Linked DNA regions of Beijerinckia sp. 28-YEA-48. The protein of the gene in region 1 interacts with the protein of each later gene in a pairwise test. Links are inferred from orthologs where the notes say so. Each region holds a gene or a part of one and is shown on either strand. Other genes may lie near its edges.

Region 1 (15,139 bases):
CCGCTGATTACGCGGCTTGGATCTCCAGCACGAAGGCGACGGGGCCGCATCTCGATCAAGCCGCCTATGCCGATCTGGTGAAGCCCAGCAAGAACGTTGCGCCCAGCATATTCAGCTCTGTCGAGCCGGGCTTGTTCGACAAGATCGTCTCTGGGACCGCGTCCAGTGGATCCTCGTCAGCTGCTGGGAGCGGCATGGAGCATGGTGCCTCCCGACGGATGGAAAGGAAGCCGTAATGCTCGGCAAGCTGAGTTGGTCGTCCGTTCCGCTCGATCAGCCGATCCCGTTGATCGCTTCCCTCGCGGTGGTCGTTGGCATTGTCGCCGTGCTCGGATGGATCACCGTCAAAGGCTATTGGCCCTATCTGTGGCACGAGTGGATCACCTCGGTCGATCACAAACGGATCGGCGTCATGTACTGCCTGCTGGCGCTGATCATGCTGCTGCGCGGGTTCATCGACGCGCTGATGATGCGCTCGCAGCAGGCCATGGCCTATGCTTCGCAAGGCTATCTGCCGGCCGATCACTTTAATCAGATCTTTTCGGCCCATGGGACGATCATGATCTTTCTGGTGGCGATGCCATTCGTCATTGGGCTGATGAACTTCGCCGTTCCCTTGCAGCTCGGCGTTCGCGACGTGGCGTTTCCCACCTTCAATTCGGTGAGCTTCTGGTTGACCGCGTCGGCGGCGCTGCTCGTCAACATGTCGCTTTTGATCGGCGAATTCGCGCAGACCGGCTGGCTGGTTTATCCGCCGCTGTCGGAGCTGCAATTCTCGCCAGGTGTCGGGGTCGACTATTATCTGTGGGCCATCCAAATATCAGGCGTCGGAACGCTTCTGACCGGGATCAATTTCGTCACCACGATTCTGAAGGTGCGTGCGCCAGGCATGACACTGACGCATATGCCGATCTTTTGCTGGACGGCGCTCGCCGCCAGCCTACTCATCGTTGCCGCATTCCCGATTTTGACGGCGACGCTCGGCATGCTGCTGCTGGATCGCTATCTCGGCTTCCACTTCTTCACGGTGGAAGCGGGTGGCAATCCGATGATGTATATCAATCTCATCTGGGCCTGGGGACATCCGGAAGTCTACATTCTGATCCTGCCCGCCTTCGGCGTCTTTTCCGAAGTGGTCTCGACTTTCTCCGGCAAGCCCTTGTTCGGCTACCGCTCGATGATCGCGGCGACGATGGCGATCTGCGTGCTCTCCTTCATGGTGTGGCTGCATCACTTTTTCACCATGGGGGCAGGGGCCGATGTCAACGGCTTCTTTGGTGTCGCGACGATGATCATCGCCGTGCCCACCGGCGTGAAGATTTTCAATTGGCTGTTCACGATGTGGGGCGGCCGGATTCGCTTCTACACGCCGCTGCTGTGGACGATTGCCTTCATGGTGACGTTCACGATCGGGGGCATGACCGGCGTGCTGATGGCGATCCCGCCCGCCGATTTTGTCCTGCACAATTCGCTGTTTCTCGTCGCGCATTTCCACAATGTGCTGATCGGTGGACTGCTGTTTGGCTGTTTCGCCGGCTACAGCTATTGGTTTCCGAAGGCGTTCGGTTTCAAGCTCGATGAACGATGGGGGAAGGCGGCCTTCTGGTTCTGGGTCGTTGGCTTCTACGTAGCTTTCATGCCGCTTTATGTTCTCGGTCTCCAAGGCATGACGCGACGCATGCAGAGTTATGATGTTGCGGGTTGGCAGCCATGGCTGCTTGTGGCCGCCGGCGGCGCCGGGCTCATTCTGTGTGGGATTCTCTGTCAGATCGGCCAGCTCGTTTACTCGATCAAGCATCGCGCCGCCTTGCGCGACACCACCGGCGATCCTTGGGACGGGCGAACCCTGGAATGGATCACGGCTTCGCCGCCGCCGGCCTATAATTTCGCGGTGCTGCCCAATGTGTTTGGGGAAGAGGCCTATTGGGGGATCAAGCAGATCGCGCTTGCGCAGCATCAGCTGACCGATCTGCCTGATTACGCGGATATCGAATTGCCGCGCAACAGTCCGACGGGCTTTGTGGCGTCATTCTTCGCTGTCGTGACGGGCTTCGCTTTTATCTGGCACATCTGGTGGATGGTTCTGGCAGGTCTTTTCGGAGCTTTTGCCGTCTTTGTCGTCTTCGCCTGGCGCGACCGTTCCGAATATGAACTGCCGGCCGCGGAGGTGGCTCGGATCGATCATGAGCGGCGTCAGGCGCGCATTGCTTTGGTCGAAGGCCGTGAACCGGGCATTACCGCCATCGCGCCTGCGCGCGAGATCGACCACGATCCCAATCAACTGGGCCTGTGGCCGGGGGCCAACGAGGAGTTCAAGGGGCCGGCCTCCAAGCGGATCATCAGTGCCTATGGCTTCTGGATCTTTCTGCTCTCCGATTTCGTCATGTTCTCGGGATTCTATGCGGCCTATGCCGTCCTGTCGCACGCGACCGCTGGAGGGCCTGGCCCCCAGGATCTGTTTGATCTGAACACGGTGGCGCTCGAAACAGCCTTCCTCTTGCTGTCGAGTTTTGCCTGCGGCATGGCGACGATCGCCAGCAACGTCCGCAATATGCTTTGGACACAGATCTTCTATCTGATCACCGGCTTGCTGGGCGCCGGCTTCCTCTATCTCGAACTGCGCGAATTCGCCCATATGCTGGCGGCAGGCCACGGGCCCAGCAGCAGTGCGTTCCTGTCGTCGTTCTTCGCGCTCGTCGGGCTGCACGGCGCCCATGTGACGGTGGGCTTGTTGTGGCTGGGGACGATGATGGCGCAGTTCTGGGCCAAGGGTTTTAGGCCCGACATCATGCGGCGCGGGCTGAGCTTTGCTTTGTTCTGGCACGCGCTCGATATCATCTGGGTTGGCATTTTCACCAATGTCTATCTTCTGGGAACAAGCCCATGAGCAACCATCATCACAACCACACCGATTGGCACACGGATACCGCGCCTGGCGATCAGGAAGGCGACCATCACGATATCGCGGGCGCCGTCCGCAATTATCTGATCGGCTTCGTCTTGGCGGCTGCCCTGACGGCCGGTTCATTCTGGGTCGCGAGCGGAACGAGCTTTATTTACACGCCTGGCGTGCCGATGGCGCTGGCGGCGCTCGCCATCGGCCAGATGGGCGTGCATCTGGCGTTCTTCCTGCACATCACGACCGGCCCCGACAACACCAACAATGTCATCGCGCTCGCCTTCGGCGTTCTCATTGTCGGCATCGTCATCGCTGGATCCCTGTGGATCATGTATCACCTCAACGCCAACATGATGGTGCCGGGCAATCTCATGGATATGCGCATGCAGCCGGGGCTGTAAGCTCAGTGAAATACGACTAAGACGGGTTGAAGCGAGGAGCCAGGCAAAATCGCATTTCTTTCGAAACGGGATTTGCCCTAGCAACCGCGGCAAATGTCCTGGATCTTTTTGAGGGTCTGGTTGCCACCATTGATCAGCTTCTGATAGGAGCGCTCTTCTTCGTCGCGGCTGGCGCTGTGGGGTTCGGGCTGCTGCATGACTGGCAGGGCATTGACGGTGAAGATGCGAACGCCGGCCTTTTGCGCATCGGTTTCGAAATTCTTGAACGGCTGAGAAACCCTCCAGCCATCGGCTTCCTGGGTCGTATTGAAGGCGACCAAAAAGAACGTTGTCGGTGGCACGCCGTCTATGGCGCTGGGGCTGGTGTCGTGGGAGACAAGCCGGCCATTGAAAGCTGGCAGGCTCTCGGTCAGCTTGGTGGTTAGGGCAGGGACGAGGGTTGCGTCTGTCGTCGACGTCATCTCGACCGCAGCATAGGTGCTGATGGCGATATCGGAACGGTTCGCGCGCCGTTCACCGGGAACGTGCAGGCCATGTGGACCATGGACGCCATGGATCCCGCTGTGGAACCCGCCGCCTCCGCCAAAGCCACCGCCCATATGGCCGCCTCCCCGAGCACTCGCCAGCGCTGGCCAGAGGGCGAGGGGGATGAGGAGAAAAAGCGAAACAGGTCTCAACACGATCATTCTCCCGGCTGCCCGCGGCCCGAAGCCGGAGGAGCTATCACGGGATTGGAGCAACACTACGAACGGTCCTCGAAAGATTGGGGGAGAACTCACAGCGAGCGGAGGGCACCATCTTCGTTTGCGCTTGGATGGCACCGCCCGCTGACTGGCCGCAAATGCTTCCTCCGGCTGAACAATCCGAGGTGGTTTAGACGGGAACGATCATTGCGCTGGTAGCATGGCTCGTCTTCTCTTTGCGCCTTTGCGGGAGCCAGCGAACAGGAGCAGAATATTGTCATTGATGTCGTGATGGGACGCAACAATTGCGTTAGCGCGTTTGAATTATCAGCTGGCGATTGTTCCGCTGGGTCGCGTGAAACGGTCGCCGCTTATTCGGGAGGTCGCGATGCCAAACGGGTCTGTCCGCTGGCTGCTTATTCTTCCTTACATCGGACTGTTGTGGGTGCCTTTCTATAACAGGCACGATCCGGTGTTGTTCGGCTTTCCATTTTTCTATTGGTACCAACTGGCCTGGGTTCCGCTCTCGGCGCTCCTGACGTGGATCGTCTATAGGAGCATGCCCCATGACGACTGAAGTCGACACCACCGCACTTGCGGTCTTCACCTTCTTCTTCGTGCTGGTCACGGTGATGGGATTCATCGCGGCGCGCTGGCGCCGGCCCGCGACGCTGGCGCGGATCGATGAATGGGGATTGGGCGGGCGCTCCTTCGGCACATGGATCACCTGGTTTCTCATCGGCGGTGATTTCTATACCGCCTATACGGTGATCGCTGTTCCCGCGCTGGTCTATGCTGTCGGCGCTTACGGCTTCTTTGCCTTGCCATATACGATCATCGTTTATCCCTTCGTCTTCCTCGTCATGCCGGTTTTGTGGAAACGAGCGCGCGATCTGAACTACATCACTGCCGCCGATGTGGTGCATGGGCAATATGGCTCGCGGGCGCTTGAACTGGCGGTGGCGGCCACCGGCGTCATCGCCACCATGCCCTATATCGCCTTGCAGCTCGTCGGTATGACGGCGGCGTTGAGGGCGCTGGGCCTGCATGGCGAAATCCCGCTGGCGATCGCCTTCATCGTGCTGGCGCTTTACACCTATTCGGCGGGCTTGCGCGCCCCGGCACTGATCGCCTTCGTCAAGGACATCATGATCTATATCGTGGTGATCGCAGCGGTGGCGTTGATCCCCTCGCGGCTCGGCGGCTATGCGCATGTGTTCGAAGCTGCCGATGCGGCCTTCAAGGCTAAGGGGTCGGGAAGCCTGTTGCTCGAGGGCAATCAATATGTCGCCTATGCGACCCTGGCGCTTGGTTCGGCGCTGGCCGCCTTTATGTATCCGCACACGCTGACCGGTATTTTCGCGTCGAAGAGCGGCAATACCATTCGCAAGAACGCGGTCCTGCTGCCAGTCTATACGCTGCTGCTCGGTCTGCTCGCGCTGCTCGGCTATATGGGCCATGCCGCCAGCTTGAAACTGTCGAGCCCCAACGACGTGGTGCCGCAACTGTTCAAGACTCTGTTCCCGAGCTGGTTTGCGGGTTTCGCTTTCGCTGCCATTGCCATCGGCGCCTTGGTGCCGGCGGCGGTCATGAGCATCGGCGCGGCCAATCTGTTCACGCGCAATTTCTGGAAGGCTTATATCAACCCGGCGGTCAGCGAGGCGGGGGAGGCCAATGTGGCGAAGATGACGTCGCTGGTCATCAAGGCTGGGGCGCTGCTCGTCATTCTGTTCCTGCCGACGCAGTTCGCACTCGACTTGCAGCTGCTTGGCGGCGTGTGGATCCTGCAGACATTGCCGGCGGTGGTGTTCGGCCTCTACACCAATTGGTTCCGCGCGCCGGCTCTGTTCGCGGGATGGTTTGTCGGTTTCTTCGGCGGCACATATCTCGCCTGGGACGCCGGCTTGAAACCGCTGCATGCGGTCAGCCTGGGCGGTACGCCAGTGACCATCTATATCGGCCTGTTGGCGCTGGCCGCTAATATCATCGTCGCCTGCGTGCTGAACGCAATTCTGCCGGCGCGGGAGACGGCCAGGGCGTAAGCGCCTTAGCCGCTTATTCCGCTGGCTCGCAAATCGCAGCGTCGACCGGCGCGTTGGAGCCATCGCCCGCGAGCGTGCGTTGGCCGAGCAGCACGGTCGTGAGGGCGATGAGGCTGGCTGCGACCGAAACCCAGAAGCCATTGTAGGCGCCGAATGTGTCGACCACCCAACCGGTGACAAAAGCGCCGAGCGCCATGCCGATGCCGATCCCCGTCATCACCCAGGTGATGCCTTCGGTCAGTAGGGCGGGGGGCACACGCCGTTCGATCAGGCCGAAAGAGGTGATGAAGGTCGGCGAGACCGCGACGCCACTGACGAAAAGCGCCAGCGCCAGCACGGGCACCGTGTTAGCGAGGAGCAGCGGCAGCGTCGTCACGACGATGACGGATACGGCGATGGCCAACTGTTTTTGCAACGGCATGCGCAAGTTCAGCGCGCCGACAATGATGCCGACGAGGAAGGACCCAACCGCATAGACGCCGATGGCGAGACTCGCCGCGCCAGGCTGACCCAATTGCTTGGTGATCGCGACTGTCGTTACCTCCGCCGTGGCGAAGATCGCGCCGATGAAGATCAGGGCGAAGGTGATGATCTGCACCGGCCGCAACAGGATGGCCGATTGCCGCCCGCCAAGCTGGATCGGCCGCACCTTGGGTTCTGTTGATCGCTGCAAAATGAAAGCGGTGGAGCCGATGGCCAAGCATAAAGTCGAGACGAGCACGCCTGCTTCAGGAAAGAGCGAGACGCTCAGGCCGACCGACAACGACGCACCGGCGATATAGACGAGTTCGTCGGCCACCGATTCAAACGCGAAAGCGGTGTTGAGTTGCGGGCGGCCGCGGAAAATCTCGGTCCAGCGGGCGCGCACCATGGCAGGCATGCTGGGCATGGTGGCCGCGAACAGGGCGGCCACGAACAAGGTCCAAGTGGGCCAGCGCAGGTGCGTGGCCACCATTAAAGCGGTGAAGGCGAGGACGGAGATGACGGTCGCGGGCACGAGCAGCCGCGTCTGGCCGTAACGATCGACCAGGCGGGAGATTTGCGGGGCGATCAGCGCATTGGTCAGCGCGAAGGTGGCCGCGACAGCGCCGGCCAGCCAGTATTCGCCATGGGTCTGCGACAGCATGGCGACGATGCCGATGGCCTCCATGGCGATCGGCAGGCGGGCGATGAAGCCGGCGGCGGCGAAACCTTTGGCGCCCGGGGTGCGGAAAATCTCTGCATAGGGATTGGGCATTGCCCGGGCTCCTCGACCCTTGAAAACTTACATACATTGCGTATGTTGATCAAATAAGAAGATACGTCGCGTATGTCAACCGTTCGCGACAGCCCTGTGACCGGAGTTTTTGATGGCGCACAAACCGCGCAAGGAGATGATCGCCGAGACCCGCGCCAAGCTGATCGCTGCGGCCCGCAAGGCGTTCGCCGAAAAAGGCTATGCTGAAGCCTCGATGGATGATTTCACCGCCGAGGCCGGCCTGACCCGTGGCGCGCTCTATCACCATTTCGGCGACAAGAAAGGCCTGCTGGCGGCTGTGGTGACGCAGATCGACGGGGAAATGGTGGAGCGGCTCAACGCCATATCCGCCAAGGCGCCCTCGCGCTGGCAAGGGTTTTTGGACGAGAATATTGGCTATCTCGAAATGGCGCTGGAGCCGGAAATCCAACGGATTGTCCTGCGCGATGGCCCAGCGGTGTTGGGCGATCCATCGCTGTGGCCAGAAACGGAAGGCTGTGTTGCCACGATCACGGCCACTGTCGCGCGCCTGAAAGCGGAGGGGGTGATCGCCGACGTCGATGCGGAAGCGGTGGCGCGGCTGATCGTCGGCGCCTCGGCCTATGCGGCGAGTTGGATCGCCAATTCGGGCGATCCGAAAGCGACCTCGGAAAAGGCCATTCCGGCATTCAAGGCGCTGATGGAAGGGGTGCTGTTGCGGGATTGATCTGGCTTAGTTGTGTGACGGTGTCACGTCGTTCCCAGGATCATAGCTGACCCCCGGCTCGAAGCTGATGCCTGGATCGCGCGTGGGTGGGAAAACTGATTTGGCCTCATCTTTCGGTGGTCGGAAGGCCCAGTATAAGGCGCCTCCAACGACGACTAAGCCAACCAGCAGACCAAGAACGACCGAAAGCCAACTGGACATAGGTGTGTTCCTTTGTCTGCGCTCATCTGGCGACAGCAACACCGTACACGAAGCTGATCATTTCAACGATTATGTCGATGTTGCAGGGCTAGGCATAATATCATGCATTGGTGCTTCAGGCAGGCTCACATCGCAAAGTTGTTTGCATCGAGCCGTTAGCAGCCTTTGAAATCTTGCCGCGCGCGCACCTTTGAAGTGGCGGGTGACGAAGCGGAGGCGCAAATTCTTGCAAAGATTTCGATTGACGCTGAGGGGATCGCTGGTGCTCATTCTCATGTATCGCGCAGGGGGGATCGAATTGCGCCGCAGGTGTTTCCGGCGGTGAAACCTCGCATACGCTCTGCATAACGTCTGCGTTGCGGAAGATGGATATTGCATATGAAACGCGTGCTGATCCGTTGCGGTTGGTTGGTTACGCTCGATCCTAAAATAGGTGACTTCCGCTCCGGCGAATTACTGTTTTCCGGCAATCGTATTGAAGCCGTTGGCCGCAATCTCGGTGCGACGGCGGACGAAATCATCGATGCCTCCGACAAGATTGTGATGCCGGGTCTCGTCAATGCCCACATGCACACCTGGGAGACGGCGCTGCGCGGCATCGGCGCCGAATGGATGACGCCTGATTATCTGCGCACCATCCATCTCAATCTCGCCACCCGCTACACGCCCGAAGACAACTATCTTGGCAATCTCGTCGGTGCACTCGGCCAGATCGATGCCGGCGTGACGACGCTGGTCGACTGGTGCCACAACATCACCAGCCTCGACATGGCCGAGCGCGCGGTGGACGGCCTGATCGACAGTGGTATCCGCGCGGTGTTTGCGCATGGCACGGCGAAGCCGCCAACCAAGGAAGGCGGGGTGCCCTTTACACACATTCCGCATCCGCGCGAGCGCATCGAAGCGCTGCGCAAAGGCCGGCTTACGAGCGACGACAATCTCGTCACGCTGGCGATGGCGATCCTCGGACCAGACTGGGGCGCGTGGGAGGTCGTCGAGCATGATATCGCGATGGCGCGCGAATTTGGTCTCGTTTCTTCCTCGCACACGCGGCGGCGCGAGGATTGCGTGGTGCCCGATGGCTATCATCGCATGGCCAAGGCCGGCCTGCTCGGACCCGACCACAATCTCGTTCACGGCACCAGCTACGACGCGCGCGACATCCAGGTCGTGGTGGACAATGGCGCCTCGCTGACCTCGACCGTGCTGGTCGAACTGCATCACCACATCGGCGATCCTCAGGTGGCGGCGTTCCGCGAGGCGGGAGGCGTGCCTTCGCTGGGTATCGACGTCGAGCCGTTTACTTCCGGCCACATGTTCCGCGAAATGCAGGCAGGCCTGCTGTTCACGCGCGGTCGCGAGATTCGCAACAATGCCCTGCGCGGCAACTCGCCGTTCAAGCAAATGCCGGTGCGCTCGCGCGAGGCACTTGAATGGGCGACCATCGGCGGGGCGAAAGCCTTCCGCATGGACGACAAGATCGGCACGCTGTCGCCAGGTAAAAAGGCTGACATCGTGATGCTGCGCGCCAATGACATCAACATGGTCCCGATCTACGATCCGATTTATTCGATCGTCGAGATCGCCGGGGCGGGCAATGTCGACACCGTCATCATCGATGGCATCGTGCGCAAGCAGGATGGCAAGCTCACCTTCCCAGCCGATGTGCTGGCGCAACGGGTCGAACAGCTCGCGGAATCCGGTGCGCGGATCATGCGCGAAGGCGGCTATCAAATAGCCGGTGCACTGCAATAGGAGGCGATGATGACGCAACTTACGCGCCGTGCTGTTGTTGGCGGGCTATCCGCTCTGGGGGCTGCGCCTGCGCTGGCGCAAAGCGGTCGGCCGATCGCCATGCTGCATGGTTTCACGGCGGGTGCGAATGTCGACTTGGTCGCGCGCCTCATTGCTGATCAGTTGAGCCGGAAACTCAATCAGTCGATCGTGGTCGAACCGCGCCCTGGCGCCGGTGGCACCATATCGGCGGCAGCGGTGGCGCGCGCCGCGCCCGATGGCGCGACACTGACGGTGCTGCCCGGCGGCCATGCGGTGTCGGCGGCGATCTACAAGCAATTGCCCTACAACACCGCCGAGGATTTCAGCTTCATCAGCATGCTCACGGACTTTCCGTTCATTCTGGTGACCCATCCCAATCATCCGGCGAAGACCGTCGCCGACGTGATCCGTATGGCGCAAGCCGATCCCGGCAAGCTGATCTGCGCCACCGCCGGCAACGGCACGGGCATGCATCTCGCCCTCGAGTTGTTCATCTCGATGGCCAACGCGAAGATCCAGCACGTGCCCTATCGCGGCTCGCCGCAAGCCATCACCGATCTGATGGGGGAGCGCTTCGATTTCCAGATGGATACGCCGACGGCGCTGCTGCCTTTCATCAATGATGGAAAATTGCGCGCCATCGGCGTGACCGGGCCACGGCGTTTCTTCGCTTTGCCGAATACGCCCGCTATCGCGGAAACCGCCGTGCCGGGCTATTCGGTCACGTCCTGGCTCGGCCTTGCCGGGCCCCCAGGATTACCGGCGCCGTTCGTCGCCAAGATGAATGCCGACATCAAAGCGATCCTAGGGGATCCGGCGGTGGTCGAGCGGTTGCAGAGCTTCGGCAGCGAGCCCATGGCGACGACGCCGGAGGGATTCAAAGCCCGAGTCGCCGACGACGTGGCCAAATGGACCAAGGTCGTCGCCGAGGCCAATATTCAGCGGATCTAGCAAACACGGCCGTGCGCCCTGGAATTGTTGCGCCTGTCAGAGGCGCTGAAATGCCGCTGGAGCGCGAAATCCAGGGCATTGCCCTGTGCGACGGCCGGCGTGCCGCTTGGAGAGGGATTGCCGCGAAAACGAGGCTATTCAATCGTGTGACGGCGTTACCCCATTTCGACGCTGATCCGTGGGGCGGAGGGCCTTGGCAGGCTCGCTGATTATTCGTCCGTCCCATTCCGAGCGTATTGTACAGTTCAAATGACACTATATCTGGACGCGGACGGCCATTTTCTCTATTGGCAGGGCGGACCGAAGATCGAATCCGCGCCGGACGCGGGATCAGGAAAAAATCAGATGAGCCAGTCGTCAGCAGCCATGGCCGGTCAGGCTAGGTCGAATTCTTTCTTTTCCGCCAGCCTCGCCGAGGCCGACCCGGAGATCGCCCGCGCGGTTGACCTGGAATTGGGTCGCCAGCGCGATGAGATTGAGCTGATCGCTTCGGAAAACATCGTCTCCCGTGCCGTTCTCGAGGCGCAGGGCTCGGTGATGACCAATAAATATGCCGAGGGCTATCCGGGCCGGCGCTATTACGGTGGCTGCCAGTTCGTCGATATCGCCGAATCCCTCGCTATCGAGCGGGTGACGCGGTTGTTCGGCTGCCGTTTCGCCAATGTGCAGGCCAATTCGGGCTCGCAGGCCAACCAGGCCGTCTTCCTGGCGCTGTTGCAGCCCGGCGACGTGTTTTTGGGCCTCGATCTCGCCGCTGGTGGCCATCTCACCCACGGTTCGCCCGTCAATATGTCGGGCCGCTGGTTCAAGCCGGTGTCCTATGGCGTCGATCGCGACAGCCATCGGATCGACATGGACGAAGTGGCCAAGATCGCCCGCGCCAACAAGCCGAAGCTGATCATCGCTGGCGGCTCGGCCTATGCCCGTCATTGGGATTTCGCCAAGTTCCGCGAGATCGCCGATGAAGTCGGCGCGGTCTTCATGGTCGACATGGCGCATTTCGCCGGTCTCGTCGCTGGCGGCGCGCATCCCTCGCCATTCCCACACGCTCATGTGGTGACGTCGACGACGCACAAGACCTTGCGTGGACCGCGCGGCGGCTTGATCCTCACCAATGAGGAAGACATCGCCAAGAAGATCAATTCGGCCATTTTCCCCGGCCTGCAAGGCGGCCCGCTGATGCATGTCATCGCCGCCAAGGCCGTGTCCTTTGGTGAAGCGCTGCGGCCGGATTTCGCGCTCTACGCGCAGCAGGTCGTTGTCAATGCCAAGGCCCTGGGCGATGCGATCAAGAGCGGTGGCTATGATCTTGTCACCGGCGGCACCGACAACCATCTGCTGCTGGTCGACCTGCGCTCGCGCAAACTGACCGGTAAGGCGGTTGAGGCGGCGCTGGGCCGTGCCCATATCACCTGCAACAAGAACGGCGTGCCCTTCGATCCGGAGAAGCCGTTCGTGACGTCGGGTGTGCGGCTTGGCTCGCCGGCGGCGACGTCGCGCGGTTTCGGTGCGCAAGAGTTCCGCCAGGTTGGCGATCTCATCGTCGAGACATTGAATGGCCTTCTCGCCCACGGCGAAGCCGGCAATGGCGCGGTCGAGGCGAGCGTCAAGACGCGCGTCAGCGAATTGACGAAGCGGTTCCCGATCTACGGCTGAGGTCGGTGCAAAGGAGACAGGATGCGCTGTCCGTATTGCGGCACGCTCGATACGCAGGTGAAGGATTCTCGGCCGACGGATGATTCCGCGGCCATCCGTCGCCGTCGTGTCTGTCCCGATTGCAACGGCCGTTTCACCACCTTCGAGCGCGTGCAATTGCGCGAGCTCACCGTGCTCAAGAAGTCCGGCCGGCGTGTCCCGTTTGATCGTGACAAGCTGGCCCGGTCCTTCGAGACGGCGCTGCGTAAGCGCTCGGTGGCGCCTGAGCGTGTTGAGCGCATGGTCAACGGCATCGTGCGCCAGCTCGAAAGCTCCGGCGAATCCGAGATCGACAGCGGCAAGATCGGCGAATTGGTGATGGAGGGGCTCAAATCCCTCGACAGCGTCGCCTACGTGCGCTTCGCCTCGGTCTATCGCAATTTCCGCGAGGCGCGCGACTTCGGCACGCTCATCGACGAATTGAACGAGGAAGGGCCCGACGGCACGATCAAGTCCGTGGCGGGCGGTGAGTGAACATGCGGACGGCCCCTGAGCCGGGCGGCGTGATGGCTGACCAGGACGAACGCTTGATGGCCGCCACGATCGCGCTGGGCCGGCGCCAACTGGGCCTCACCGCGCCTAATCCAGCGGTGGGTGCGCTGGTGGTGCGCGATGGCGTCATCGTTGGTCGCGGCGCCACGCGCAAGGGCGGGCGGCCCCATGCGGAGACCGAGGCCATTGCCCAGGCGGGCGCACTGGCGCGCGGCGCCACGCTTTATGTCAGCCTCGAACCGTGCAGCCATTTCGGCGTTACGCCGCCGTGCGCGCAGGCGATCATCACGGCTGGCATCGCCCGCGTCGTCTCGGCGCTGGAGGATCCCGATCCACGTGTTGCCGGGCGAGGCCATCGCATGATGCGCGAGGCCGGCGTCGAGGTGGTTGTCGGTGTCGGCGCGGCTGCGGCGCGGCGCGCTCATCTCGGCCATATTCTGCGCGTCACCCAAGGCCGTCCGCAGGTGACGCTGAAACTGGCGGAAACCGCCGATGGTTTCGCTGCCGGTGGTCCGCACGACCGGCGCCTGCACATCACCGGCATCGCCGCCAACAATCATGTGCAAATGCTGCGCGCCACCCATGACGCGATCATGGTCGGCATTGGCACGGTGCTGGCGGATGATCCGCTGCTCACCGTGCGCCTGCCGGGGCTCGACGAGCGCCAGCCGTTGCGGGTGATCCTCGATTCCGCTCTGCAACTGCCGCTGCGCTCGCGTCTGGTGACGACGGCGCGGGAGGTGCCCGTGCTGGTGCTCTGTGCCGCCGATGCGGACGGTGGGGCAGAGGCCGCGTTGACGCAGGCTGGCGTCAACGTCGTGCGCGTCGCGCGTGGTGGCGATGGCCATCTTGATCTGGAGGCGGCGCTGCGGGTTTTGGCTGGCCGGGGTTTGACGCGGGTGTTTAGCGAGGGCGGCCCGCAGGTGGCTAGCCGGCTGATCGGCCTTGGTCTGGCCGACGAATGTGTCCTGCTCACCGCGCCCAAGCCCTTCACCCGCGAGGGCGTTCCCTCGCTTAGTGCCGAAGCCCGGGCGCAACTTGAGGATTCTCAGCTTTATCGGCTCGTCGAAGACGGCTTTTCCGGGGTCGATCGGCTGCGCCGCTACGAGCGCGTTCCGTAATATATCGTATTACCGCAAGGCGGCTTCTGGCCGCGCTTGCGCCGGTTGCCGCCGGTCTTTAAGGAACTGTCTCCCGAAGTTCGTGATAGGCTGTGTCGGCGTTACGGCTGGCACTGACTTCATTGGACTTGTCTGATTTCAAGAGTTTACCATGGCAGAACCCCGCCGCTCCACCTCGCAGCCACTGCCGCGCGCCGATGGAGCCCGTTTCCTCATCGTTGAAGCGCGTTATTACGACGCGATCGGCGATATGCTGCTCAACGGCGCCAAGGCGGCGCTGGAGCAGGCTGGGGCGACATGGGACATTGTCGGCGTTCCCGGTTCGCTGGAAATTCCCGCCGCCGTGCGCATGGCCACGGCCGGTGGTACCTATGCCGGCGCGCTGGCGCTTGGCTGCGTCATCCGTGGCGAAACCTACCATTTTGAGATTGTCGCTAATGAAAGCTCGCGTGCGTTGATGGATCTGTCGGTGTCGCAACAATTGCCGATCGGCAATGCTATTCTCACCGTTGAGAACGAGGAGCAGGCGGTTGTGCGTGCCGATCCCAAACAGGGCGACAAGGGCGGGGATGCAGCGCGTGCGGCGCTGTCGCTTTACCAGCTCAAACGCAGCGTGGTCCGGTCATGAGCGCGCGTCGTCAACGGGCCGCCGCGCGGCTTGCCGCCGTCCAGGCGCTCTATCAGATGGAAGTGGCCGGCAAGGGGCTGAATGAAATCCTGGCCGAGTTCGAAACCTTCTGGATCGGTGGCGAGATCGAAGGCGATCAGTATGAGGAAGCCGACGTCGCTCTGTTCCGCGACATCGTGCAGGGCGTGCTGACGGACCAGCTCGAGATCGACCAGGCCGCCGACAAGGTTTTACAGGAAGGCTGGCCGCTGCGTCGTATCGAGGCCGTGCTGCGCGCCGTGTTGCGCGGCGGCGTCTATGAATTGAA
Region 2 (15,313 bases), 150 kb from region 1 along the record:
ATAACGGGGCGCGACCGCTCTATGATTTCGGCAGCCAGCGCTGCAGACGATCCAGCGCCTCGGCGATGTCATCCTGCGAACCGGCGAAGGAAAAGCGCACGGCGCTTGAGCCATGTTGGCGGTCGAAATCGACACCGGGTGTTGCAGCGACGCCAGCCTCGTTCAGCATGCGCTTGCAGAAATCAAGCGAGTCGTTGGTGAAGCGGCTGACGTTGCAATAGACGTAGAAAGCGCCGTCGACCGGATGAAAGTCGCCGAGACCGATGTGCGGCAGCTCCTTGATCAGCAAGGCGCGATTGCGGGCGTAGCCGGCTTTGACGATTTCGAGTTCGTCGATGGCATCGAAAGCCTTCTCAGCCGCGATCTGGCTCAGGGTCGGCGGCGAAATGGCGAAACTCTGCGCCAACCGCTCGACCGAGCGCGTCAGCCATTCCGGCAACACCAGCCAGCCGATGCGCCAGCCGGTCATGCAATAATACTTGGAGAAGGAATTGACGACGATCGCCTGATCGTCGAAGGCCAGCGCCGTCTGCGCCGGCCGTTCATAGGTCAGGCCATGATAGATTTCGTCGGAAACGAAGGCGATGCCGAGCCGTCGGCAGGTGGCGCCGATCTCTGCCAGCGCCGCATCGGTCATCATCGTGCCGGTCGGATTGGCCGGGCTCATCAGCAGCACGCCATCGAGCGGTTGCTGCGCATGGGCCGCCTCGATTATCGCCGCCGTCACCACATGACGGTCACGGGCGGACGTTTCGAGCGCCACCACGTTCACATCGATGGCCTCGAGGATGTTGCGATAGGCCGGATAGCCCGGCGAAGCGACGGCCACGCGCGCTCCGGCGTCGAACAGTGACAAAAATGCCAGAATGAAACCGCCGGACGAGCCGGTCGTCACCGCCACCCGCTCCATCGGCACGTGAACGCCATAGGTGTCGTGATAGTGCTGGGCGATGCGCGCGCGCAGCGACGGCAGGCCCAGCGACTGGGTATAGCCGATGCGGCCAGTTTCGAGCGCACGGATGGCAGCCTCGCGCACGATGCGCGGCGCCGGCGCCGATGGCTCGCCTGCTTCCATGCGGATGATGCGGCGCCCGCCGCTTTCCAGCGCGGCGGCCTCCTTGAACACCTCCATGGCAAGGAATGGCGCCACTTGGCTGCGCAACGCAGCCTGGTTACGCAACCTGCCGGGCAATGCTCGCTCTTGTCCCTGCCACCGTTCTGTCGCCATACTACTTGCCTTACGTGATCCGAAACTGTCCGAGAATTGCTCAAGAGTAGCCATGTCCCGCCCGCTGGACTTCCCGCCAACGATCTCCCGGCGCAGCCCTAACGCGTATTCGCCCATGCGCCTAGCCGCGATCACCCTGGCCTACGGCCTCGCCATATCAGGGATTGTGACAGGAACAGGGATTGCGACAGGCCTGCCAGCGCGCGCGCAGGAGGCCAGCCAGATCATCGTGCGCGATGCCGAGACCGAGCAATTGATGCGCGATTACGCCACGCCGATTTTCCGCGCGGCGGGCGTCAATGCCGGCGCGACACGGATCATCCTGGTGCAGGACCGCGCCTTCAACGCTTTCGTCGCCAACGGCCGCAAGATTTTCCTCAATCTCGGCACGATCATGGAAGCAAAAACGCCCGGCGAGATGATCGGCGTCATCGCCCATGAGACCGGCCATATCGCCGGCGGCCATCTGGTGCGCCAGCGTCTCGAATTGGCCAATGCGCAGATCTATTCGGTCGCCGGCCTGCTGCTCGGCGCCGGCGCGGTGGTCGGAGCCTCTCGCAGCCGTCAGGTCGGCACGGACTCCGGCGGCGCCATGGGCGCCATTCTCGGGCCGCAGGAAATGGTGCGGCGCGCCTTGCTCTCCTATCAACGCAGCGAGGAACAGGCCGCCGACATCGCCGCCGTCAAATATCTCAATGCCTCCGGCCAATCGCCCAAGGGCCTGCTGACAACCCTTGAGCGCTTTCAAAATGAAATGCTGTTCAAGTCGCAGGCGCTCGATCCCTATCTGCTCTCCCATCCGCTGCCAGCCGAGCGCGTTTCCAATCTGCAGCAGCAAGCGCGCCGCAGTCCGAATTTCGACAAACCGGACAATCCAGCGTTGCAGGCGCGGCATGATCTGGTGCGCGCCAAGGTGATTGCCTTCGTTGGCAACACTTCGGAGACCGGCCGGCGCTATCCCTTGAGCGACACGTCGTTGGCGGCGCGCTACGCCCGCGCCGTCGCCGCCTATCGCAACGGCCGCCTGCCCGATGCGTTGGGGCAGATCGATGCGCTGATCGCGACGCAGCCCAACAATGCCTATTTCCACGAGTTGAAAGGCCAGGCCCTGCTCGAAGCCGGCCGTGCTGGCCAGGCGATCGAGCCGCTGCGCCGCGCCGCGGCCCTGGCGCCACGCGGCGTGCCGATCCGCGTTATGCTCGGCCATGCTTATGTGGCGACCAACAATCCGACCTATGCCAATGACGCGATCCGCGTCCTCACCCGCACCACCCAGGAAGAAGACGACAACGCCGAGGCCTTCCAATTCCTCGCCATGGCCTATGAGCGCAAGGGCGACCAGGCCAATGCCATGCTCAGCGCCGCCCAGGGTCTGTTCCTCGTCGGCAAATTCGTCGAAGCTCGCACCCAGGCCGATCGCGCCAAGCGCCTGTTCAAGGACAACTCCCCCGGCTGGCTGAAGGCCGACGACATCCTCGAATACCGGCCGCCGAAGGACTGAAAGCCGCAATATCTTCCCGCATCCCCGCGCGGCGGGCGATCAGGCCAAGATTGTGGTCGTTCACACCAAATTGTCTGGCCGCCGTTCGCGATTCAGCCGCTTTCAGCCTATAGCTTCAGGTCAAGCACCCTCATTCTGGATACAAACATGCGTTTTCCTGATTCTATGGCCGGCAAGATCGCCGCCTTCGCGGTAGTCGCCCTCCTGGCCTTCGGCGTCGGGATCCTCGCCCGCAGCCCTGCCGTCGTCGCACCGACAACGGAACGGACGCAGGTCGAAGCCATCATCAAGGACTATCTGCTGAAGAACCCGGATGTGGTGCGGATGGCGCTTGAGGAGATGGAGCGGCACACCCAGGCGCAGGAAGAAACGCGCAAGCAAGAGTCCGTCGCCAAGCTCAGCCCGCAGATTTTCCAGTCCAAATATCAGACCGTTCTGGGCAATCCGGACGGCAAGATCCAGCTTGCGGAATTCTTCGATTACAATTGCGGCTATTGCAAACGCGCCCTCAGCGACCTCTCGCAGTTGATGAAGGACAACCCCGATCTACGTGTCGTCCTTAAGGAATTTCCAGTTCTTGGACCGGGCTCCGTCGAGGCTGCGCAAGTCGCCATCGCGCTCAAGAAACAGGTCGATGCCCCGAAATACTGGGAGTTCCACCAGAAACTTCTCGGTGGCAGCCGCGGCCCGGTCAGCAAGGCGCAGGCGCTCGCCGTCGCCGAGGAAACCGGCGCCGATCTCGACAAGCTGCAAGCCGACATGGCTGGCCCGGATGTCCGCGCGGGCCTCAGTGAAGTGATGAACATCGCCGAGACCCTCGGCCTGAACGGCACGCCGTCCTATATCGTCGGCTCCGAAATCGTCGTCGGCGCCGTCGGCGTGGAAAAGCTGCAGGACAAGATCAGCAACCTGCGCAAATGCGGCAAGACCGACTGCATCTAAAAGCCTGGCTGCATCTGAGCCATTCACTATTCCGGAACTGACCGATCCCCGAGGTTCGCCTCGGGGATTATTTTTTGAGGCTCAAGGCGAACTACCGCGCCGCCGCCTGCTGCGGCACGGGCGCGGTGGCATTGGCCGCATTGCTCGCGGGATGCCAGCCCTCGTCGCTGCGGGCCACAGTGCCGACCCGCATCTGCGCCGTCACCATAAGCTCCGTGCCGGAATCGAAGCGCACCGTGTAGCGCAGCCGGTCCTGGCCCTCGAAACCGGGCTTGGGCTGATAGACGATATGGCTGCCAAAGCCGGTCTGGCCATTGCACTTGGCGAAATCGCCCTTGTTGCCGGAAAGCACGCGCGGCCCATCATTGACCGCCACCGTGCCGCTTGACGGCTGCTGCACGACGGTGACCACCGGCGCCTTGGTCGAGCAATCGGGCCGCATCGACGAATGGCTCCACACCTCCACCGGCTTGCCGGCCTCGGTCGAACGCCGCACCAGGGTCTCCTTGCCGGCCGATTGGCCAGCCACAGATCCAGAAGCTTGACCAAAAGCCTGCCCAGCCAGAAGCACCAGTCCCGTCGCCAGAACGATCGTCTTTGCCACCATCGCCAACTCCCAACCTGTCGCCGCCCACGCAGCCGATCCGATGCTGCCAGAACCTCGCGCGCTTTGCATCAAAAATTTTCATGTTTTGTTCTTTTTTGTTCTCTTTTGTTCTTGCGCAACCGGAACCCGCCCCGCGTTTCACGTGCGCAAAGCACGCCAGGAGAGCCCAAACCCTTCCATCCCAAGGATAACCGGGCTATGAGGCACCCCGGCGGGCACGCCCCCGCACCGCAGTCCTGCGGTTGTTCATCCGTTTCCGAGCGTCACCAAACCGTCCTGCCGAGCCACTGATGCAAGCCATCCATGTCCTCAACGGGCCCAATCTCAATTTGCTCGGAACACGCGAGCCGCAAATCTATGGCTCGGAAACGCTTGCCGATATCGAGACGCGCCTCATCGCCAAAGCCAGGGCCGCGAACTTGATCCTGGAATGCCGGCAGTCGAACCACGAGGGCGATCTGGTCGACTGGATCCAGGAAGCCGGCCAAGGCGGCGCGGGTGTCATTCTCAATGCCGGCGCCTATACCCACACCTCTATTGCCCTGCGCGATGCCATTGCCGGCTCCGGCGCCGATGTGATCGAGGTCCATCTCTCCAACGTCCACGCCCGGGAAAGCTTCCGCCACCGTTCCCTGATTTCGCCGGTGGCGCGCGGCGTCATCCTCGGGTTCGGATCCCTGTCCTATGACCTGGCCGTCGATGCGCTCATCGCGCTCGCGGCAAAGAAGAAGAGCTAAGACCGAATGACCAAGAAGCCCGAAGACGAAAAGCCCCGGTTTGACACCTCGCTGGTCGAGGAACTGGGCGCGATCCTGGGGCGTCTCGAACTGTCGGAGATCGAGGTTGAGCATGAAGGCATGCGCGTGCGCGTGTCGCGTCAGCCGCCGACCGTGATCGCCACAGCCGCTCCGACCTCCGTCATTGCGCCGCCGCCGCTGCCGATCGCCACCCCTGCGGCCGCCACACCAGCGGCCGCTCCTGTGGAGCATCCCGGCACGGTGAAGTCGCCGATGGTCGGCACCGCCTATCGCCGCCCGAGCCCGGATTCCAAGCCGTTCGTCGAGATCGGCAGCGTCGTCAAGGAAGGCGAGAAGATTTTGCTCGTCGAAGCGATGAAGACATTCAACGAGATCGTCGCACCGCGCGCCGGCACCATCACGGCGCTCTTCGTCGATGACGGCCAGCCGGTCGAGTATGGCGCGCCGCTGCTCGTGATCGAATAGACGGGCGGCCCAGCCGATGTTTGACAAGATTCTCATTGCCAACCGAGGCGAAATCGCCCTGCGCATTCTGCGCGCGGCGAAGGAACTCGGGATCGCCACGGTCGCTGTCCATTCCACCGCCGATGCCGACGCCATGCATGTGAAGCTGGCCGATGAATCGGTTTGCATCGGCCCGCCGACCGCGCGCGACAGCTATCTCAACATCCCTGCTCTGCTCGCCGCCTGCGAGATCACCGGCGCCGACGCTTTGCATCCGGGCTATGGCTTTCTGTCGGAGAACGCCCGCTTCGCCGACATCTGCGCCGATCACGGCATCACCTTCATCGGCCCCAAGGCCGAGCATATCCGCACCATGGGCGACAAGATCGAAGCCAAGAAGACGGCCCGCCGTCTCGGCATTCCTTGCGTGCCCGGCTCCGAAGGCGGCGTCACCGATGACGTCGAAGCGATGAAGATCGCCACCGAGATCGGCTTCCCGGTTCTGGTGAAGGCGGCGGCTGGCGGCGGCGGACGGGGCATGAAAGTAGCCCGCACCGCCGACGATCTTGTCGATGCGCTCGCCACCGCGCGCACCGAGGCGAAGGCTGCCTTCGGCGACGATGCGGTCTATCTCGAGAAATATCTGGAGAAGCCGCGCCACATCGAAATTCAAGTGCTCGGCGATGGCCAGGGCAACGCCATTCATCTGGGTGAACGCGATTGCTCGCTGCAACGTCGCCACCAGAAAGTCTGGGAAGAAGGCCCCTCGCCCGCGCTCAATGTCGAGGAACGCGAAAAGATCGGCGAGGTCGTCGCCAAGGCGATGCGCGAAATGGCTTATCTCGGCGTCGGCACGATCGAGTTCCTTTACGAGGACGGCCAGTTCTATTTCATCGAAATGAACACGCGCATCCAGGTCGAACATCCCGTGACCGAGATGATCACCGGCATCGATCTCGTCAACGAGCAGATCAAGATCGCCGCCGGCGCGCCGCTGACGATCACGCAGAATGACGTGCGCATCTCCGGCCATGCCATCGAGTGCCGCATCAACGCCGAACATCACGCGACCTTCCGACCCTCGCCTGGCCGCATCAGCTATTTCCATCCGCCGGGCGGCCTTGGCGTGCGCGTCGATTCCGCCGTCTATCAGGGCTATACGATCCCGCCCTATTATGACTCGCTGGTCGGCAAACTGATCGTCCACGGCCGCAGCCGCAACGAAGCACTGCTGCGCCTGCGTCGCGCGCTTGACGAATTCATCGTCGATGGTGTCGAGACCACCTTGCCGCTGTTCCGCACGCTCGTGCGCAATGCCGACATGCAGAACGGCGACTACGACATCCACTGGCTGGAAAAATTCCTCGCGACCGGCGGCATGGATCCGTCTCGGTAGAACGTCGGATCGCGAGCGAGCAAAAGGGTCACACCGCATGTCTCGTCTCGCACTCGACGCCGCCATCCCCATTCTACGCATCTACGACATCGCGAAAGCCAAGGAATTCTACGTCGACTTCCTTGGCTTCAAGATCGATTGGGAACATCGCTTCGACGATAATGCGCCGCTCTACATGCAGGTGTCGCGCTCCGGCACGAAGCTGCATCTGAGCGAACATTACGGCGACGGCACACCCGGCAGCGCCGTCTATATCCGGGGTCATGACGTTCCAGCGCTCGCGGCGGAACTGCATGCCAAGAAGGCTCGCTTCGCCCGGCCAAGCCCGACCGCCAAGGAAATGAACCTCACCGATCCGTTCGGCAACGTGTTGCGCTTCGACGACGCAACGAACCAGCATTGAACACGAGTGACGACGAGGTGACGGCCTGGAGAAAATCACGTTTCGGAAGAAACGTGATTTTGCTTAGCCCCTCTTATTTGGACGCGTCTTCATGGCGCTCGACGATTCCGTCGAGCTGTGAAGCGCTATAGTGACCGGACGCTTTCTCGCTCTCAGTGCGTAACAACTCAAAAAGCAAATCAAGAATGCGCGGCGTCTTCTCGACGCCAGTGCGTCGGAGACCGCCCAACCACCCTTTGAAATGCACGTGCGAATTGGCTTCCATTCAGATAGCCAACGCACTTAGCGATGCTATCGATGCTGACCGACGCGTCGCGCAGAAGCCACATGGCCCGCCTGATGCGCTGATGAGTGACGTAGGCATAGGGCGCTTCACCGGTGCTCGTCTTGAAGCGCCGGCTGAACTCGGCCGTACTCAGACCCGTGATGGAGGCCAAAGCCGGCAGGGAGATGTCATTCGACAGATGTTCGGCGATGAAATCACAAACGTGAATCAATTGCCTCGGTGACAATGCGCCCTCAGTGTTCTTCGGCGGCATCGAGGTGAGCCGCAACACCAGCAGTGTCAAGGCGTGTTCGATGAAGAGTGTCGACAACGCGTGTGTTTCTGCTTCGGCTGCAATCGCGATCAGAAGCTGCTCAAGCAAAGGGTCTTGATAGAAACGCGAGTAATCAATCAAACCGGCGCTGCCTTGCCGATGCAGATCGGCAATGATGGCGCCGAGCTTGTTGGTTGATATCCCCAGGCTCAAGAGGCTCATCGACGGCCAGGAACCGACGACGCGCGCATCGGGTCCGGCAAGCGCGATAACTCCTGGCCGCATTTGCCCATCGAGCCGGTTGCGATCCGTGGTTCTGTAAAGATGGCCGCCGCCGTCGCGGCATAGATGAATCCATGTGTCGGAAAGCTTCGCGAACTCGCCTTCTTTTGCCGCATATGTCGCATACATCAGCCGGACATCGCCGCTCTGGTTCGTCAGGAGCAATTCAACGCCGTGTCCGCCTTCTTTGCTGGCAGTCTGGGCCGATGGACCTCGCGTGCGGCGGAACGCGCCGTCTGCGCGCAGCCCGATTGCAGTATGATCGACAGGGACGCCCTGGTCTCCTCTGGCGAGGGTACCATCAGATGATTTCTGCACGAAACGGCGCGGTGTCATGTTGCCATTAATACAAATTGGATGGCGAAATACAAAATATCACTGCGGCGGAGGCATATTTTTTAAATTGTCTAAATATACTCTGTGTCTTTGCTGTTACGCAGGACAACTATTTGACGGTAGAACCGTCGATGCGCGCAGGATGTGACTTGTATACGCAGGATATGCAAGGCGCCGAGTTTGACCAAATTGGCGATGGCCCGCTAGCCGTGAGCGATACCTTAGCGGGAGAATTTGATGACGCCGACATTCCGAATGCAGGGCATCCTTATGCTGACGACGGCTTATGCTGCGCTCGCCTTCGGCATCGATCGGGTTTCCGCGCAATCGACCAACGGCGCCAGCAGTTTGCCCGCGGTCACCGTCGATGCGCCGATGCAAAGGCAGATCGCGCCTCGTGCCCCACGACATGTTCGACAAGCCGCCACGGGCCGGCCCCGCGCCGGAGCGCGCTCAAGCCAAGTCGCACAAACGCCAAGGCCGATCCCGCCCCAGCCGTTGCAAAATCCGACCACGATCCTGCGCGGCAACGGCCCGATCAACGGCTATGTCGCCGGTCGCAGCCTCGCCGGCACAAAGACCGACACGCCGCTTTTGGAAACGCCGCAGGCGATCTCCGTGGTCGGGCGCGATCAGATCCGCGACCAGAACGCCCAATCCGTGGTCGAGGCGCTGCGCTACACCGCCGGCGTCGCGGCTAACGCCAATCCGAACGACGGGCGCTTCGAGACGCTCCGCATTCGCGGTTTCGAGCCCGTCATTTACCTCGACGGCATGCAACTGCCCTACGGCACCGGCCTGTTCGCAAGGCCGAAGGTCGATCCCTTCATGCTGGAACGGGTTGAGGTGCTGAAGGGCCCGTCGTCTTCCCTCTATGGCCAGATCGCGCCCGGCGGCTTGGTCAATCTCGTCAGCCTGCTGCCGCCGTCCACGCCGATCCGCACCGTCGAATTTCAGGCCAACACGTTTGGCCGCGGCCAGGCGGCCTTCGACGTCGGCGGCCCTGTCGGCCCCAGCGGCGAATTTCTCTATCGCGTCACGGGACTGGTTCATGCCGGCGGCACGCAGGTCGACCACGTCGACGATTTTCGGGGCGTGATCTCGCCGTCGTTCACCTGGAAACCGAATGCCGATACGACGCTGACCGTGCTCGGTTCCTTCCAGCGCGACGATACCGGCGTTGAGATTCAGTTCCTGCCGGCTTACGGCACGCTCTATCCCAACCCCTATGGCAAGATTCCGATCAACAAATTCGTCGGTGATTCCAACTTCGATCACTACGGGCGCACGCAATATTGGGCGGGCTATCAGCTCGAACACCGCGTGAACGACGCTTTGACCCTGCGCCAGAATCTGCGCTACGCATCCCTCGATACCAATATCAAGGCGGTTATCGGACAAGGCGGCCTGGCCGCCAATATGTACACGCTCAATCGCTTCGCCTTCCGGGTGCCTGAAAAGGCTACCGCGTTCACACTCGACAATCAGGCGGAAGCACGTTTCAACACCGGGCCGCTGACCCACACAGCCTTGTTCGGGCTCGACTACCGGCACTCGACGGGCAGCTTCAAACAATATTTTGGCCCCGCTCCCTCCATCAACATCTTCAACACGGTCTACAGCCAGCCGATCACCTTACCGCCGCTGACGACCTTTACGGAACAGGTGCAAGATCAGCTCGGCCTCCATGCGCAGGATCAGATCGCGTTCGATCGCTGGCGCCTGACGTTGAGCGGCCGGCATGACTGGGTGTCAACGGAGACGCGCAACTACCTCAGCGCCACCACCCCAAAGCTCAATCAGAGTGACTCAGCCTTTTCCGGCCGCGTCGGCTTGAACTATGTGTTCGATTTCGGCCTGTCGCCCTATGTGGCCTATGCGCGGTCGTTCCAGCCGACGCTTGCCGTCACGACCACCGGTCCGTCACGCCCGACCACGGGCGAACAGATCGAAGCCGGCGTCAAATATCAGCCCGTCGGCACCAATGTGATGCTGACGGCGGCGGTGTTCGACATTACGCAACAAAACATTCTCACGCCTAATCCTTCCGGGATACCGGGTGCTCCTCAGGTCCAGACCGGCGAAGCTCGATCGAAAGGCGTCGAATTGGAAGCCATGGCCTCGCTCACCGAAGGCCTCAAACTCATCGCGTCCTATACCTACACCGACACCAAGGTGACGAAGAGCAACACCGCCGCGCAACTCGGCAAGCAACTCATCATCACGCCGCGCAATCAGGCGGCCTTGTGGGCTGACTATACGTTCCAAGACGGCGCGGCGCGCGGTCTCAGCCTTGGTGCGGGCGTTCGCTACACCGGCAAATCCTATGGCGATGCGGCCAATACCATGCGCATTCCTGACTATGCGCTGGTCGATGCGGCGCTCCGCTATGATCTGGCCAACCTCAGCCCGACCTTGAAGGGCGCGACGATTGCCATCAACGCGCAGAATATTTTCAATCGCCCCTATGTTGCGACCTGCCAGAGCCTCAGCGCCTGCTTCTATGGCGCGGGCCGCGTCGTGACGGCGAGCCTGCGCATGACATGGTAAATCCATGACCTCGAAGACGCTTCGCATCTGGATCCGTGTGCACACCTGGACGAGCCTACTCCCCATGCTCGTCCTGCTCCTGCTGTGCGTGACCGGGCTGCCTCTCATCTTCCATGAGGACATCGATCGGGCCTTCGGCCAGCGCGGCATTCCCGATCCGTCCGCGACAGCGACAATGCCTCACCTTCCGCTTGACCGCCTGATGGAGATCGCGAGCCAGGCTCGCTCTGGCGAAGCCGTTCGCTTCGCCACACCGGTGCCGGGCGAACCGTTGTGGAACATGGCGATGGGCAGCTCGGTCGAGTCCCGCAAACTGACGGCAATCGTCACCGTCGATGCGCGAACCGGAAAGGTCATGCGAACCGGCGACCGCCTCCGCAGTCCCGCGATGCAATTCCTCAGGGATCTCCACTCAGAACTCCTCCTCGATGACAAAGGCATGTGGATCCTCGCCATTGTCGGCGTGTGCTTTGTCGCTTCAATCGTTTCGGGCGTCGTCGTCTACGCGCCCTTCATGCGTCGCCTCGATTTCGGCACCGTGCGCAAAACCAGCCGACGGCTGTATTGGCTCGACCTGCATAATTTGGGCGGCATCGTCCTCACCGTCTGGCTGCTCGCCGTCGGCCTGACCGGCGTCGTCAACACGCTCTCGCTGCAAATCGCCAATCACTGGGCGGCGACAGAGCTGGCCGAGATGATCCGCCCTTGGCGCAATACGCCAGTGCCAGCGAAAATCATCTCGGCTCAATCGGCGGCCGAGACGGCTCTCGCGGCGGCGCCCGGCATGACGATCAACACGGTCGCGATGCCCGGCACCATGATGGCCGGTGGCCACCACTACGATGTCTTTCTCAGCGGCAATCAGCCGCTGACCTCAAAACTCATCATGCCTGTCCTCATCAACGCCGAGGATGGTTCCATCAGCGACATGCGCAGCCTGCCCTGGTATGCGCAGGTGCTCTTCCTCTCAAAGCCGCTGCATTTCGGCGACTATGGTGGAATGTCCCTGAAAATTCTGTGGGCTCTACTCGATCTGGCGGCCATCATGGTTTTAGGCAGCGGTCTTTACCTCTGGTTGGCACGCATCCGCCGTCCGCAGGCAGCCAGCCAGACTTCCGAAGTCCAACACGCGCCAGGACGTTAAGCGATGACATTCCTGTCGCGGCATCGGCCGCTCAAGCTCATCTTTGGCGCACCGGCCGTCGTCGGTGGCGTAGTAGCTTTCGGATTGCTCTCGGCCCTGCTCGGGGACGGATTTTGGGACATACTGTCCTGGCTCGCGCTGGCGTTGCCGATCTTGCTCATCGCCTATTACGCGCTGATCAAGTCGTAACGACGCGAAGCTGACCTTCATCTCCCCATCGAGACGAACGGTCCAAGGACGGGGCGAAAGCATCAGACAAAGCGAAATCGGTTCATCCCCACTTATTGGAATATCTCATTGAACTTCTTCTTCACGACCGGCCCCTGCTTACGCAGGAAGGCATAGTCGACGCCGATCACCTTGATGTCCTTGATGGCGGGACTGCCGGCCGGTGGCGGCATGTCGATACGCGCCGAATAGGCGCCGTCCTCGGGGAAGAGCTTCTGAACGTCGTCGCTGATCATGAATTCGGCCAGGAGCTTGCCGGCATTGGGGTTGGGCGAGCCCTTGACCACCGAGGTTGGCGACGGGATCACATAGGTGCCGTCGGTCGGATAGATCGTCTCGATCGGATGACCGTCCTTACGATCCTCGGCAGCGTAAGAATCAAGCGCGCCAGCAGCGATCACGCGTTCGCCGCGCTTGATCATGTCGGAGACCTGCTGGTTGCTCTGCACGATCATAATGTCGTTCTGGCGCAGCTTCTCATAATATCCCCAGCCCTTCTCCTTCGCATTCATGCCAACCACCGTCAGTTGAAGCGAAGTGAAGGAAGGGTCGGTCATGACCTGCAGCCCCTTATATTTAGGATCGAGCAAGGCATCCCAGGTACGTGGCGCCATCGCCGCCGGCATCTTGTCGCTGCGCACATAGATCGTGATGATATTGAGCCGTTGAGCGATGAAATTGCCATTGGCATCCTTCGCGCTGTCGGGGATCTTATCGAAATTGACGGGCTTAAACGGGACGAACATGCCCTGGTCGCCCAGTTCCGCCGCAGCGGCGGGATCCGATGTCGTGAGGAGATCGGCGTTGATGCGCTTGGCCTGCGCCTCCTGCAGGAAACGGCGCAGGATCGCCGAGCCGCCCGAGCGGAAGATCTCGACCTTTACGCCGTATTTTGCCTCGAACATTTTCGCGATCTTCTGGCCGGTCTCGACCGGCGTCGACGTGTACCAGACGACTTTGCCTTCCTTTTTGGCGGCCTCCAGGTCGGCCCTGTCTTGCGCAAGCGTGACGCTGACCGCGCCCAGCGATATCACGGTGCCCATCGCGATCGTGTAAGCCAGTCTGCGCATGCGATCCTCCCTGGTTCGTTGATATTCCTTTGCAGTCGCCGGCCTTGCGGGCTCATTCACCGCGATAGAGCGGCTCCGGCTGTTCGAAGAAACTCCTCAAGATGTGATAAACCAGCTTGTAGTTCTTCTGCTGAAACGAGGCATGCGAGATGCCAGGCATGACGATGAATTGCTTGTCGGCATTCGGCAGCCGCGCATAGAAAGCCATCAGATCCTCGAAACTGGCGATGCCATCATATTCGCCCCGCATGATGATCGTCGGCACGGTAATCTTGGCCGGGTCGGTCAGCGGCAGGCGCGAGCACATGTCGACATAGGTGCCTGTCGGCATGGAATCGTCGAGCGCCAGGATCGCGTCGGCGAAGGCCTCGATCGTCGCGTGGTCGGCCGTTCCGGGATGGTCCCGCTCAAAGATCGAATGCACGAAAGCACGGTCGATCGGCCGGCGTTTCATCGCCTGGAATTGCGGTAGCTTCTTCTTGCGCTCTTCCAGCGTCGGACTCCCCTCGCCGGTCCACACGAAAGCGTCGAGCGCCAGCCGACGCACCCGCTCGGGATGACGCTCGGCAAAGCTCGCGGCGCGCAGCGCACCCGAAGAAATCCCATAGATCAGGAAAGGACGGTTGCCGCGCAGTTTCATAATATACTCGGAGGCTGCCGCCAGATCATCGGCGCCGTCAGCGATGTTGCTGGTGATGTCGCGGGTCTTGGTCGAGCGACCATAGCCCTCCATATCGACACACCAGGTATCGTAGCCCTGCTTGGCGAACCATTCCATCACCGAGGAATCCGGCCGGCCAGGAACATTGAGATCGAAGGTCGGTTGCGAGGCCATCGACGAGCCATGTACGAACAAGATCGTGCCCTTGTCGTCGCTGGGATGGTTTAGATATTTTTCGAATAGAAAGAGATCGACATCCCCCTTCTTGGTCCAGTGCTCCTCGCTCTTGATGGCGCCTTGCATGGTTGCATGCTGATTCATATCCGTCTCCGTCTCTGATGGTTTCATGCGGCCGAAGCGACGGCATCCGGCTCGCACGCGAACAGGCTGCACTGGCTTGGGTCGATGGTGATGCCGACGCTTTCGCCGATAGAAAATTGCTGCAAGGGATGGGTCTGAACGCGCAGCGCCCGTCCGCCCGGGATGACGACAACATATTCGCAGAGATTGCCGAGAAAGGTTCGCTCGCTGACGACACCGGCAAAGGCTTCGGGTGCGACGCTCAATCGGATATTCTCCGGGCGGATCGCGATGTCGATCTCCATACCCACCGCCATCTCGGGCGGCCGTGGCGCCACCAGGACCAATCCGCCGTCGGCCTCGATTTCGGCCCTGTCGCCGCTGATCGAGCGGATGCGGCCTGGAACCAAATTCACGAGCCCCATGAAGTCGGCGACGACGCGGTTCGCCGGCGTGGTGTAGACATCGAAGGGCGAGCCGAATTGCTGCAACCGCCCGGCATGCATCACGGCAATCTGGTCGGAGAGAGCCAACGCTTCGGCCTGATCATGGGTGACATAGATGAAGGTGATGCCCGTGCGCCGCTGCAATTGTTTGAGTTCGCCGCGCATCTTCTCCCGCAACTTGGCGTCGAGGTTCGAGAGAGGTTCGTCCAACAACAGGATGTCGGGCTCGACCACGAGCGAGCGCGCCAGCGCGACGCGCTGCTGTTGACCACCGGAAAGCTCATTGGGGAAACGCGCCGCGAGCCCCTTCAGATTGACCAGGTCGAGCGCTCCCTCAACCTTGTCACGGACCTGTGTCGAGGAGAGCTTCCTGAGTTTCAAGCCGAAGGCGATGTTCTCGTAGACCGTCTTGTGCGGCCAGACCGCATAGTTCTGGAAGACCATGCCCATGCCGCGCCGTTCAGGCGAGACCACGCCG

Evidence for each region.
Region 2: the proteins of ribD (region 1) and accC interact in binary tests that used the Escherichia coli proteins (3 or more experiments, as listed by UniProt). The link is inferred for Beijerinckia sp. 28-YEA-48 from one-to-one orthologs.

Annotation. Positions count from the first base shown.
Region 1 is NZ_FNSI01000001.1:1,002,022-1,017,160, forward strand. Bases 12,365-15,135 are described here. They hold ribD (bifunctional diaminohydroxyphosphoribosylaminopyrimidine deaminase/5-amino-6-(5-phosphoribosylamino)uracil reductase RibD), read left to right. Parts: upstream 12,365-13,067; coding sequence 13,068-14,204; downstream 14,205-15,135. Other genes in these bases: glyA (serine hydroxymethyltransferase), read left to right, coding at 12,365-12,552; nrdR (transcriptional regulator NrdR), read left to right, coding at 12,574-13,065; ribH (6,7-dimethyl-8-ribityllumazine synthase), read left to right, coding at 14,356-14,832; nusB (transcription antitermination factor NusB), read left to right, coding at 14,829-15,135. Outside these bases: cyoA (ubiquinol oxidase subunit II), read left to right, coding at 1-236; cyoD (cytochrome o ubiquinol oxidase subunit IV), read left to right, coding at 2,884-3,300; BLW50_RS04770 (hypothetical protein), read right to left, coding at 3,378-3,980; BLW50_RS04775 (DUF3311 domain-containing protein), read left to right, coding at 4,372-4,560; BLW50_RS04780 (monocarboxylate uptake permease MctP), read left to right, coding at 4,550-6,025; BLW50_RS04785 (MFS transporter), read right to left, coding at 6,039-7,262; BLW50_RS04790 (TetR/AcrR family transcriptional regulator), read left to right, coding at 7,375-7,968; BLW50_RS04795 (amidohydrolase family protein), read left to right, coding at 8,548-9,924; BLW50_RS04800 (tripartite tricarboxylate transporter substrate-binding protein), read left to right, coding at 9,934-10,896; more of glyA, read left to right, coding at 11,263-12,364; more of nusB, read left to right, coding at 15,136-15,139. UniProt on the Escherichia coli protein: Converts 2,5-diamino-6-(ribosylamino)-4(3h)-pyrimidinone 5'-phosphate into 5-amino-6-(ribosylamino)-2,4(1h,3h)-pyrimidinedione 5'-phosphate.
Region 2 is NZ_FNSI01000001.1:1,152,697-1,168,009, reverse strand. Bases 4,752-7,696 are described here. They hold accC (acetyl-CoA carboxylase biotin carboxylase subunit), read left to right. Parts: upstream 4,752-5,517; coding sequence 5,518-6,876; downstream 6,877-7,696. Other genes in these bases: BLW50_RS05510 (AraC family transcriptional regulator), read right to left, coding at 7,459-7,696; BLW50_RS05515 (glyoxalase superfamily protein), read left to right, coding at 6,914-7,279; accB (acetyl-CoA carboxylase biotin carboxyl carrier protein), read left to right, coding at 5,022-5,501; aroQ (type II 3-dehydroquinate dehydratase), read left to right, coding at 4,752-5,015. In the rest of the region: BLW50_RS05550 (pyridoxal phosphate-dependent aminotransferase), read right to left, coding at 20-1,228; BLW50_RS05545 (M48 family metalloprotease), read left to right, coding at 1,281-2,729; BLW50_RS05540 (DsbA family protein), read left to right, coding at 2,877-3,671; BLW50_RS05535 (hypothetical protein), read right to left, coding at 3,763-4,278; more of aroQ, read left to right, coding at 4,569-4,751; more of BLW50_RS05510, read right to left, coding at 7,697-8,436; BLW50_RS05505 (TonB-dependent siderophore receptor), read left to right, coding at 8,674-10,986; BLW50_RS05500 (PepSY-associated TM helix domain-containing protein), read left to right, coding at 10,991-12,130; BLW50_RS05495 (hypothetical protein), read left to right, coding at 12,134-12,319; BLW50_RS05490 (extracellular solute-binding protein), read right to left, coding at 12,412-13,428; BLW50_RS05485 (alpha/beta hydrolase), read right to left, coding at 13,481-14,410; BLW50_RS05480 (ABC transporter ATP-binding protein), read right to left, coding at 14,434-15,313. UniProt on the Escherichia coli protein: This protein is a component of the acetyl coenzyme A carboxylase complex; first, biotin carboxylase catalyzes the carboxylation of the carrier protein and then the transcarboxylase transfers the carboxyl group to form malonyl-CoA.